DNA from 3 places in the Leuconostoc fallax genome. Region 2 is predicted to be linked to each of the others. Evidence: predicted binding sites of a transcription regulator. Region 2 holds the regulator's gene; each other region holds the start of a gene.
What was found. The regulator Rex, encoded in region 2, represses fermentation and respiration genes when NADH is low (regulators of the CRP and FNR family bind a similar motif). The targets are predictions, from matches to a motif close to TTGTGAANTANTTCACAA.
Positions count from the first base shown of each region.

Region 1: the regulator Rex is predicted to act here: its motif matches at 1,893-1,910, upstream of adhP (alcohol dehydrogenase AdhP).
Region 3: the regulator Rex is predicted to act here: its motif matches at 1,697-1,714, upstream of C5L23_RS03990 (zinc-dependent alcohol dehydrogenase family protein).

Region 1 is NZ_PUFI01000005.1:143,263-147,207, forward strand. It holds gene C5L23_RS01305 (ketopantoate reductase family protein) at 1-628, opposite strand, end outside; gene trpS (tryptophan--tRNA ligase) at 740-1,768, shown strand; gene adhP (alcohol dehydrogenase AdhP) at 1,932-2,990, shown strand; gene C5L23_RS01320 (hypothetical protein) at 3,087-3,617, shown strand; gene C5L23_RS01325 (NADH-dependent flavin oxidoreductase) at 3,643-3,945, shown strand, end outside.
Region 2 is NZ_PUFI01000007.1:99,470-103,414, reverse strand. It holds gene tsaB (tRNA (adenosine(37)-N6)-threonylcarbamoyltransferase complex dimerization subunit type 1 TsaB) at 1-112, shown strand, start outside; gene rimI (ribosomal protein S18-alanine N-acetyltransferase) at 93-653, shown strand; gene rimI (ribosomal protein S18-alanine N-acetyltransferase) at 628-1,056, shown strand; gene tsaD (tRNA (adenosine(37)-N6)-threonylcarbamoyltransferase complex transferase subunit TsaD) at 1,053-2,069, shown strand; gene C5L23_RS02710 (redox-sensing transcriptional repressor Rex) at 2,195-2,842, shown strand; gene C5L23_RS02705 (lipid II:glycine glycyltransferase FemX) at 2,844-3,881, shown strand.
Region 3 is NZ_PUFI01000013.1:32,395-36,339, reverse strand. It holds gene C5L23_RS04000 (AEC family transporter) at 1-783, opposite strand, end outside; gene C5L23_RS03995 (carbonic anhydrase family protein) at 848-1,471, opposite strand; gene C5L23_RS03990 (zinc-dependent alcohol dehydrogenase family protein) at 1,958-2,974, shown strand; gene C5L23_RS03985 (DUF6198 family protein) at 2,977-3,750, shown strand; gene C5L23_RS03980 (VOC family protein) at 3,848-3,945, shown strand, end outside.

The DNA of each region.
Region 1 (3,945 bases), on a different contig from region 2:
TACGTGATTGGAACATTGTGGCTATAGAGTTTTCAACCGCATTGAAAAATACTTTAGTCAGTAAAGTACCCATAAAATTATTGGTGATACTAGGGTTGAGATGTGCTGCTTGAAAATCTTGTTCAAGCGCACGAATGGTTTCAGAATCCTGTTGCGTTAAATTAGCATAGACGGAGGAGCCTGCACCTTCTTTTCCCATGAAGTCAACATCACCATAATCATTTAACACAGTGGCAATCATCGCTGTACCACCAATGATTTTGTCTTGGTCAAAGTATTTTTCTAATTTTTCAATATGTCCCATGCCATTCATAGCACCAAGTGCCGTTTGATGGGATTTGAACTTAGATGATAAGCGGTCTAAGGCATCTTGTAATTGCATTTGCTTCATAAAGAAGATCCAAACATCTGGATCACCGTTGTACGCTTCAGGTGAGAAAATATTAATATCGATAAGATGCCGGTCTTCATGATCGCGTGATTTCCAAACTTTATTCCCTTGTGCCTGAATCGCATCGAGACTTGCCTGAATAGGCTCAATAAAATCAACGGGGACACCGGCATTTTCCTGTAGCAAAATACCATATCGTAATCCCATTGCACCAGCACCAACTATTGCGTATTTCATAAACGTCACCTCCGTATAATGATATTATTCTAATGTTTATCACATTTTTTGTCAATTTATTTTCATAAAAATAGATTATTTATCTGATAGAATGTCATTAGAGGTAAAGACATGTCTGAAAAGGAAATTTATTTAACCGGAGATCGTCCAACCGGGAAATTACATATTGGACATTATATTGGATCATTGAAAAATCGTGTTGCGATGCAAAATACAGGTGACTTTGATCCATTTATTATGATTGCGGATACGCAAGCGTTCACAGATAATGCACGCAACCCTGAAAAAATTCGGCGTTCATTAACTGAAGTTGCATTGGATTATCTTTCTGTGGGGATTGATCCAACCAAGTCGACTATTTTTGTACAATCTCAAATTCAAGGCTTACCAGAATTAACAACTTATTTCATGAATTTAGTTAGTGTTGCGCGTTTGCAACGTAACCCAACAGTTAAAGCTGAAATTCAACAAAACGGATTTGGTGAAGGTATTCCAGCAGGATTCTTAACTTATCCTATATCTCAAGCGGCTGATATTACAATTTTTAAAGCTAAAAAAGTACCAGTTGGAGATGATCAAGAGCCGATGATTGAACAAGCGCGCGAACTCGTGCGTGCATTTAACAATGCGTATGCAACCGACATTCTAGTTGAGCCAAAGGGGATTTTTCCACCTAAAGGACAAGGACGTTTACCAGGAATTGATGGTAATGCAAAAATGTCTAAGTCACTGAATAACGGCATTTATTTGGCTGATGATGCAGAAACGCTTGCTAAAAAAGTAAAGGCTATGTATACAGATCCACAACATATTCGTGTTGAGGATCCCGGACATGTTGAAGGTAATGTTGTCTTTACTTATTTGGACATTTTTGATCCAGATAAGCAACGTGTTCAAGAATTAAAAGATCATTATACAGCTGGTGGATTAGGTGATATGAAATTAAAAAAGCATTTGATTGATGTAATGGATGCTGAATTGACACCAATTCGTCAACGTCGAGAAGCTTTTGCACAAGATATTCCAGCTGTCTTGAAGATGCTCCAAGAAGGTTCAGAGCGAGCTAACATTGTTGCGGAAGCAACAATGAAAGAAGTACGCGAGGCTATGGGCATTAATTATTTTGATGCAATGAATTGATCAAAGCACCTTTTGGTGCTTTTTATTTTATTTATAAAGTGAAAAAGGTAACTTGTTACTTTTTAATAGTGTAAAAATAATCAGTGAATAGTTTACTTTTTAAGGAAAAGTCGTTATAATTTAATTGTAAATAAATTCACATATAAGATAAGAGGAAAGAAACATGAAAGCAGCAGTTGTTCGTGAAACACCAGATGGTTATGTTGATTTGATTGATGATTGGCAACCACGCCAATTATCATTTGGCGAAGCGTTAGTTGACGTTGAATATTGTGGTCTTTGTCATACTGACTTGCACGTTGCCGGCGGTGACTTTGGTAACCCCAACGAACTTGGTCAACGTAATGGTAAGTTCCGTCGCGTTATCGGTCATGAAGGTGTTGGTCGTGTTGCCAAGCTTGGTGAAGGTGCTTCAGATTATTTGAAAGTTGGCGACCGTGTTTCTATTGCATGGTTTTATGACGCCTGTGGTGGTTGCGAGTTCTGTATTACAGGTAACGAAACATTCTGTCGTAATGTTCGTAACTCAGGTTATACAGTTGACGGTGCAATGGCACAACAAGTGGTTGTAAATGCTAAGTACGCTGTTAAGGTTCCAGAAGGTTTGGATCCAATGGAAGCATCATCAATTACTTGTGCTGGTGTGACAATGTATAAGTCACTTAAGGTTGGGGAGACTAAGCCAGGACAGTGGGTATCTGTTCATGGTGCTGGTGGTCTTGGTAACTTGGCTGTTCAGTATGCACATAGTGTATTTGGTGCTCATGTTGCCGTTGTTGATGGGAACCCTGATAAGTTAGAGGCAGCACATCAAAATGGTGCGGAAGTATTGATTAACCGTAAGCAACCAGGTATCAATGTTGCACAAGAAATCCAAAAAGCAACAGGTGGCGTTCATAATGCCCAAGTGACTGCTGTTAATGATGCAGCATTCTCACAAGCTGTTAATGCATTACGTCCAATGGGAAAGTTAGTTGCCGTTGCTTTGCCACAAGGTGATATGTCATTGAACATTGCTAAGACAGTTTTGGACGGTATCGAGGTTCGTGGTTCATTAGTTGGTACACGTCAAGATCTATCAGAGGCTTTCCAGTTTGGTGCTGAAGGTAAGGTTAAGCCAATTGTTGAACGCGTTGATTTCCGTGATATCAATGATGTTGTTGATGAAATGAAGAAGGGTAAGATTACTGGACGTAAGGTATTTGACTTTACATCACTATAATTTAAAAATGTTATGTCTAGGCTGTGGTTAGATCACAGCCTTTTTATTTTAATATGTTAAACTTGAGTAAATGATTCTAGTTGGGAGACAAAGTAAATGTATTACACACAACAATTGTTTCAAGGACAGCGAGAGCGTATTTTACGCGTCGTAGATTTAGATGATGACTCACAACAAACGAAGGGGTTCATTCATATTTTTGATGAACAACGACCCTTTAACTTTGATTACGCTAAAGAAATGACGCAGGGGACGTTAACGCCAGAGCAGTTTAACCCTGACGATGAATCGGACAATACGTTTAGTATTAACTTTATGCCTTTAATTGCAGAAGACGATGAGATTCCAGATGGCCTATTAGAAGAGTGGGCAGCACTTGTCGGGCGCGAATATGCATTAATACCACAGGTTCATTTGAATATGTTTCAACAAGGATTAAAGCCAGAAATCGAAGCCATTGAAAAAGAAAGCTATGAAGAACGATTGATGACGCTCATTACACGTGTGTTAGGTTCTTCAATTATTGGTTTTGATCAACGTGAAGTGACTCTATTTCCAAGTCATTTAGTGCAAGAAAAAGCACAACAAAATGATAATGGTGGGACACAAATTATATTACCCGATTAATCAACAATTAGAGGCTAGGAGAGAAATGACAATGAACTATGATTTTTTAGATCATTATACATTTTCTAAGCAAAATATGACCTTGCGTAACCACATCGTTATGGCACCAACGACGATGTGGTCTTCTTTTGAAGACGGTTCAGTGACAGAAAATGAATTGAATTATTATCGCATGCGCAGTGCTGGACCAGGCATGATTATTACCGAAGTTGCACATGTACACAATATGGGCAAAGGGTTTGAAGGTGGTTTATCAGCGGCAGATGATGATAAAATTCCTGGTCTTAGTCAATTAGCTAGTGCCATTCAGTCACAAGGCGCTAAAGCT
Region 2 (3,945 bases):
TATCGATACATTTAATCCTAACTATCTTCGAAAAACTCAAGCAGAACTTAATTGGCTGGAGAACCATCCTGGACAGGATGATCCAAATCATTATGTTTTTGAAGTTAAATAAATGGGCGCATCGGCATTCTGATAAATTCCCCGAGTTTATCTCTAAAATTTTTTTGCTACAAGATTATCAGTTTGAATTAAGAGTAGCTGATTTAGATGATATTAAACATTTAATTGCAATCGAAGAAGCGGTTTATTTGGGACAAGCACCTTGGACAACAGATGATTTCTACAATGAGATTATTCGTTATGATGTACGACTATATCTAATTATTAAGAAAAATCAACAAGTTATTGGTTTTGTTGGTGCTGCGTATCAAAGGCCGACGCAAGATATTCATATTACGAATATTGCCATTTTACCGATTTGGCAAAATAAGGGATTGGGTACAATTTTGCTACATGAAATCATAAAAGTAGCTAAAAGAATGCATGTCCAAACGTTAAGTCTGGAGGCTCGTAAATCAAATAACTTAGCAGTGGCTTTGTATGAGCGTTTAGGATTTAAAAAAGTAGGAATAAAGTCACGTTATTATTTAGATAACCGAGAAGATGCTATAAGTATGGAGAAAAAAGTTGAATATCCAAAGAGCAGGCATTGAAGATGTTGAAGCAATCTATCATATTGCTACGGGTGCATTTGGTTCATCACCTTGGCCGATAAAAATCTTCCAACATGAGCTATCATGCATTCGTAATCAATATTTTGTGGCTGAAATTAATCATACAATCGTTGGGTTTATTGGTATGACAACTATTTTAGATGAGGCAGAGATTACGAGTTTAGCGGTCTTGCCAGATTATCAGAAGCAAGGCATTGCCCAAGCCCTAATAGCCCGAGTTTTATCTGTTCCTGATTTAAAACGCATTCTTTTAGAAGTATCGGAACATAATGGTGCGGCACAAGGTTTATACATTAAAAATAGCTTTACAGTTTACAATCGGCGCCGTCATTATTATAAAAATGGCGATGATGCGCTACTGATGGAGAGGAAAATATTGTGACGAGAATTATTGCATTTGAATCTAGTGCAGATGAAACCAGTGTTGCTATTGTCGAAGATGGACATACCGTTTTGAGCAATAGTGTTGCAACACAAATCAACTCGCACCGTCGTTTTGGTGGTATTGTACCAGAAGTTGCAAGTCGACATCATATTGAATGGATTACACGTGTCTTAGATGATGCTTTGAAGCAAGCGGCGCTAACGCCAAAAGATTTAGATGCAGTAGCCGTTACTTATGGTCCAGGGCTTGTTGGTTCGCTCCTAGTCGGCCTGATGGGGGCTAAAACTTTTGCAATGGCGCATCATTTACCTATTGTGCCCGTTAATCACTTGGCTGGACATATTGCTGCTGCTAGATTTGCTGGCAAAGTCGAGTATCCAGCGATGGCTTTAATGGTATCTGGGGGGCATACTGAACTGGTTTTAATGCGCGAAGAAAATGACTTTAAAGTAATAGGTGAAACACGTGATGATGCAGCAGGAGAAAGTTATGATAAGGTCGGTCGCTTACTTGAATTCCCGTATCCAGCAGGGAAAATAATTGATGATTTAGCGCGTAAAAATCAAGCAACAGTAAAATTTCCAACTGCCATGGCGCATGATGATAATTATGATTTCAGCTTTTCAGGTTTGAAAAGTGCTGTGATTAATTATGTTCACAATGCACAGCAACGCGGAGAAAATCTTAACAAAGGCGAGTTGGCAGCGAGCTTTCAAAACGCTGTAGTGGATGCTTTATTAGGTCGAACAAAACGTGCCCTAGAAAACTATCCTGTTAAAACTTTTATTTTAGCAGGTGGTGTCGCTGCAAATCAGCAATTACGTCAGACCTTGACAGCCTTGTTAGAAACATTCCCCGAGACAACGTTTTTGCCCGTGCCAATGCAATATACAGGAGATAATGCCGCTATGATTGGTGCTGCTGGATATTGGAACTATCAGGCAGGTATTTTTGCTGATTTAGACTTAAATACAGATCCAGGATTAGATTTTGACTTGCTAAGCCTTTAATACATTGTGATTCGTTCACTAACTTTATTTTGAATAGCATGGAATATGATATAATAGTAATGCAGAATTTCACAAAGTAATATTGTTGACAATTAAAACAGCGCTTAGCGCTTTTGGAGTAAATGATGACACAACCTAAAATACCGCGGGCAACGGCAAAACGCTTGCCAATATACTACCGCTATTTAACTTTTCTGCATGATGCAGGAACAAACCGTATTTCTTCGGCTGAATTAAGCGATGCCATTAAATTTGACGCTGCTACTATTCGTCGCGACTTTTCGTATTTTGGCGCGTTAGGTAAACGCGGCTATGGATATGATGTTAAAGCATTATTAGATTTTTTTGCTGATGTTTTGGATCAAGATAGTTTGATTAGTGTGGCGCTGATTGGCGTAGGAAACTTGGGTCAAGCATTGCTAAATTTCAACTTCCATCAATCATCCAATGTGCGTATATCAGCTGCATTTGATGTAGATGAAGAACGTGTTGGTAAGATACAAAGCGGTGTGCCAATATATCCGATGGCTGATTTGCAACAGCAGATTAAAGATCAACGTATTAACATTGCAATTTTGACTGTACCACAAGAGGTTGCACAAGAAATTACAGATCAATTAGTGGCATCTGGTATACGTGGTATTTTGAACTTCACACCACTGCGTGTGACCGTGCCAAACAACGTACGTGTTCAGAACGTTGATTTAACGAATGAATTACAAACACTCATATATTTTATTGAGAATTATGGGTCAATTACAACAGGAATTTAAAATGGCCATATTAGATTTAAATGATAAAAATAAAGTAGCAGCATTTCAAGCATTTGTACGTGAACATCCCCGCGGACAAGTGACGCAAGATCCGTTATGGGGAGATCTAAAAGCTAACTGGGGTCATATTTATATTTATCATGAGACAAATGGTGTGATCGATGCTGCCATGGCGGTACTCACAATTGAAGCTGTACCAGGAAAACTTTTAGCTTATTCACCTAAAGGACCGATAGCCGATATTCAAAACGTACAATTGGTAAAGGCTTTGGTTGACGAAGCCGTTGCAGTGTTACCTGAAAACACGTTCTTGATTCGTTTGGACCCTGAGGAACCTTATTCTGATGATCTAAATGAGGCTTACCAGCAAGAAGGTTTTACAACCCGGAACCGACAGATTACATATATGCACGGTAATATCCAGCCCCGTAAGAATGTGGTCCTTTACTATGATGGTCGTGGAGATGCAGACAAAATTGTTGATGAAGACAGTCTCATGAAGCATTTTAAACGTGACTATCGTAACCAAATTCGTCGTTCTGCGCGTGATGGCGTCGTGGTGACGAGTGGAGATAGCCAAGAAGATGTTACTGCCTTCTTTGACACCTATGTTATGATGGCAAAAAGTCAAAATATTACACATAGACCCATTGATTATTTCTTGCGTATGCAAAAATTATGGGCGGGTACGGGTTTGTTCAAAGTTTTCTTAGCGCATTTTGAAGATCAAGTTATCGCTAGTGGTATTGGTTTTGCTTATGGTGATAAAATCTGGTATATGTATGCAGGTTCAAATCGTGCATTTACCAAGCACTATGCACCCTATGCTGTACAATGGGAAATGTTAAAGTGGGGCTTGTCACTGAATAAAGTACGATATGATTTTGGTGGTGTTGGTGACTTTGTACCAAAAGATGGTTTATATAAATTTAAACATGGTTTTGCTTATCATGACGCTCCAGTAGAGTATATTGGCGAGTTAGATTGGGTGCTCGATCAAGAAGCGTATGATCAGTATCTTAAAGGATTTTCAGAGTAAAAAGATTGGTTGAAACCAATCTTTTTTTATTGACTTTTTACAACCAAGTGTTAAACTATAAATT
Region 3 (3,945 bases), on a different contig from region 2:
TTGCTTCATTAACTGTGGTACATCAGCTCGCCAAAGTAATAATGACATCAGAATTGGCGCTAAGATAAATCGGCCGGCTAGCACACCTAAACTATATCGTGATAATTTGATGTTACGTAATCCAGCTTTTTCAATTGCAATACCAATAAAAATCATTGATAGTGGAATCGTCAAAGCGCCCATATAGTGCAAATCGCTAGCAATGAAGGTTGGTATTTTAACATCTAATAATACGAGGACCACACCAATCATAAAACCAAATAGAGGTGGTGAAAAAACCTTTTTTAAAGTTGTGAAGATATCAAATTTCCAGGTACCTTCACCATCTCTTTGAATGAGGTAGGTTCCCAATGTCCAAAAGAATGTCGTGTTGGCCATATAATAAACCAAAACATATGGTAAACTGCTAGGACCAAATAAAGCCATATTAATGGGTAAGCCCACAAAAACAGTATTTGAATTAAAAAACATTGATTGAAATAAGCCACGACGATTTTTACGGACATGCAATAGTCGGGCAATCGCCACTGATAATCCAAATAAAATCATCATCGATATCACAGGATATTTCAAATTAGGTAATAATTGCGCTAATTGTTGTTTCGTAAAATCCTTTGTAATGGTATCAATCATATACATTGGTAAAGCAATTTGCGTCACGATACGCGCAATAATTTGACTACTACTAGGTGAAAACCAACGACTACGCGCCAATATATACCCAATAACAATCATAACTAAAATGACTAAAACGCCTTGAAGACTATCAAAAAATACAACCATCCAACTATTTCCAATTCTAATTTTTTGCAAACAGTTTTCATTATATCATGTTTATACCGGTTAATTATTGATAGTACAGTACTGTTCGACCGTTTAACGGCTGTATATGTCGATGATTATATGGATAATTATCATGGATGGCTTGCCAATCAGCTTGCGTCACTTGAATAGCATTAGCCAAGACAAGCCACGTAATATCCTTCCCCAACGGTGGCGTTGTTAAAGAGCCTGTGTATTGATAATAAGACAAAGGTTGAGGTAGCCACTGTTGTAAATGAGCTGTCTGGATACCCTGATTAAAGATTGTGGTGATGCCTTCTATTTTAGAGGCATCATCGATTGTCCCTAAGACGGCAAGTACTAGTGTTGCACCCTGTTCGTTATGAAAGACAAAATGAATTTCTAAGTCAGCTTGTTTGCCATCAATGAAATGCTCACTGCCATCATGAAAATGCAGGCGTTCCATACGATACACTTGCTCACCCAATGTTAACTGACCCGAAGCTAAAAATTGCTCGCCAATCTCTCGATCATCTCCAATCGTTAAATCATGACTCGTAAAGTCAACAATCAACGGTTGCTTTTGCCAATCGATTTTTTTGGCGTCATTAGCTACAATGTCAATCGGTGATTGCCAATTCGTTTCACCAATCCAGCAATCCTGCTCACTATAATCTAAATGTTGCATATTATCCTCCACAACTGTCTCGCTAATAATAAGTAATATTTTACCTCACACATCACTTTCAGTCTGGTTTCATGCTCACAGCATTGTTTCAGAAAATTATATGTTACTGACTTAAATAATTAATGACCTCTTTTTGAGTTTTATTGTCATATTTTCATGACCCGCACTAATTGCTATACTCACGTTGAAGCGGCTGAACCTATATTTTTTCTACTTACTTTTAAAAAGTTTATTTTTTCACAATTATCCTGATATTTTCATAATATTGTGAAAATTATTAATGATTTTAATGTAAATTTACTGGAAAGATATTTTTACTTACTTTATGTACTGAAAACTTCATAATCTCTATTCTGACAACGTTTATCCCCCTAATATTTCAAATAAAATTCATGAAAACACGCAAAATTTGTTTGACACAAGGCCACAATTGTGCAACAATATGCGTGTAAGTTACTTGAATCACAAATATGAGGAGAATTCATAATGGAAGCATTAGTTTTAACTGACACTAAGAAATTAGAAGTCAAAGACATTCAAAAGCCAGAAGTAAAGCCTAACGAAGTGTTAATTCACACTGCCTTTGCGGGTATCTGTGGTACTGACCACGCATTGTACGCAGGTTTGCCTGGTTCAGCTGATGCTGTGCCACCAATTGTTCTTGGTCACGAAAACTCAGGTGTTGTTACAGAAGTTGGATCTGACGTAACAAACGTTAAAGTTGGTGACCGTGTTACAGTTGATCCTAACATCTACTGTGGCCAGTGCAAGTTCTGCCGTACAGCACGTCCAGAATTGTGCGAAAACTTGTCAGCCGTTGGTGTAACACGTGATGGTGGTTTCGAAGAATACTTCACAGCACCTTCATCAGTTGTTTACAATGTTCCTGATAACGTTTCATTGAAGGCTGCCGCTGTTACAGAACCAATTTCATGTGCTGTTCACGGTGTTCAATTGTTGAAGTTAACACCTTACCAAAAGGCTTTGGTTATTGGTGATGGCTTCATGGGTGAATTGTTCGTACAACTTCTTCAAGCTTATGGTGTTCACCAAGTTGACCTAGCTGGTATTGTTGATGAAAAGCTTGCTATGAACAAAGAAAAGTTCGGCGCAGTTAACACATACAACACAATGAAGGGTGACAAGATCCCTGCTGACGAATATGATGTTGTGATTGAAGCTGTTGGTTTGCCACAAACACAAGAATCAGCTATCGAATCATCAGCACGTGGTGGTCAAGTTTTGATGTTTGGTGTCGGTGGTCCTGATGCTCACTTTGAAATGAACACATATGAAGTCTTCCAAAAGCAACTAACAGTTCAAGGATCATTCATTAACCCTAACGCATTCGAAGATTCATTAGCATTGCTTTCATCAGGTAAGTTGGATGTATTGCCATTGATGTCACATGAATTGGACTACAAGACTGTTGATGATTTCGTTAATGGTAAGTTGGGTGTCGTATCTAAGGCTGTTGTCAAAGTCGGTGGTGAAGAGGCATAAATATGGCGCAGAAAACGGCGCAAAAGCCAAACAACAAATCAAAGTTATCTAAGAAAGCTGCTAATCGATCCATTTCGATGAGTGCGTCGCTGGCTTACTTCGCATTTTCACTTGTGTTAAATGCGCTTGGTAATGTGCTAACGATTGTGACATCTGCTCACATTTTGCCCGCTTTCTTAGGATCAGCTTACTGGACAGCTGCACAAACTAACTTAGGTTATGCTATATTAGGCCGAGGTAGTAGTACTGCGTTGTTCTGGGCATTCTTAGTTTTGGGAATGTTAATTTCATTCTTAAACGCCATTTTAATGGGAAAGTTAGATTGGGGTCGTGTATTAGGCAATTTTGCCTTCATGCTACCATTCTCTCTCTTCATTCAATGGTTCGCTAATATATTCAATAATATGTTAGGTGGCTATCATGCTACCTCACTACCAATGATTATATTGTTCGTTATTATTAACTTCGTCGGTGTTGCCTTTATCGCTACTGCCATTTCTATTTATCAGCGTGTTAACCTTGTGTTGCACCCAGCTGATGATTTGATGCAAATCTTGCGTTTCAAATACTTTAATGGTAAAGCCGCAATAGCTATGTGGGTATCATATATTCCACCTACGCTTATGGGTATCATCGCAGTTATTATGACACACAACTTAGAAAACTTTGGTTTAGGAACCTTGTTTGCTTTCTTGTTCCAAGGAAATATTACCGGTTTTGCAGACCGTCTAATTTTCCCTAATTTGAAGCATCAAGCCGTTGATGTCGGTAAATAAATGAGATGAGTTGTGAATGTTACCTTTAACGTTTCACAACTCATTTTTTCATAAATTATTCTAAAATTAATGCATTGTACCTGAGGAGGTAAGAATCATGGCATTTACAGATTATTTTGACGATGTACAACACATTGGTATTCCAACTTCAGACTTAAAAGTAGCTGAAGAATTCTGGACAAGTCTTGGTTTCAC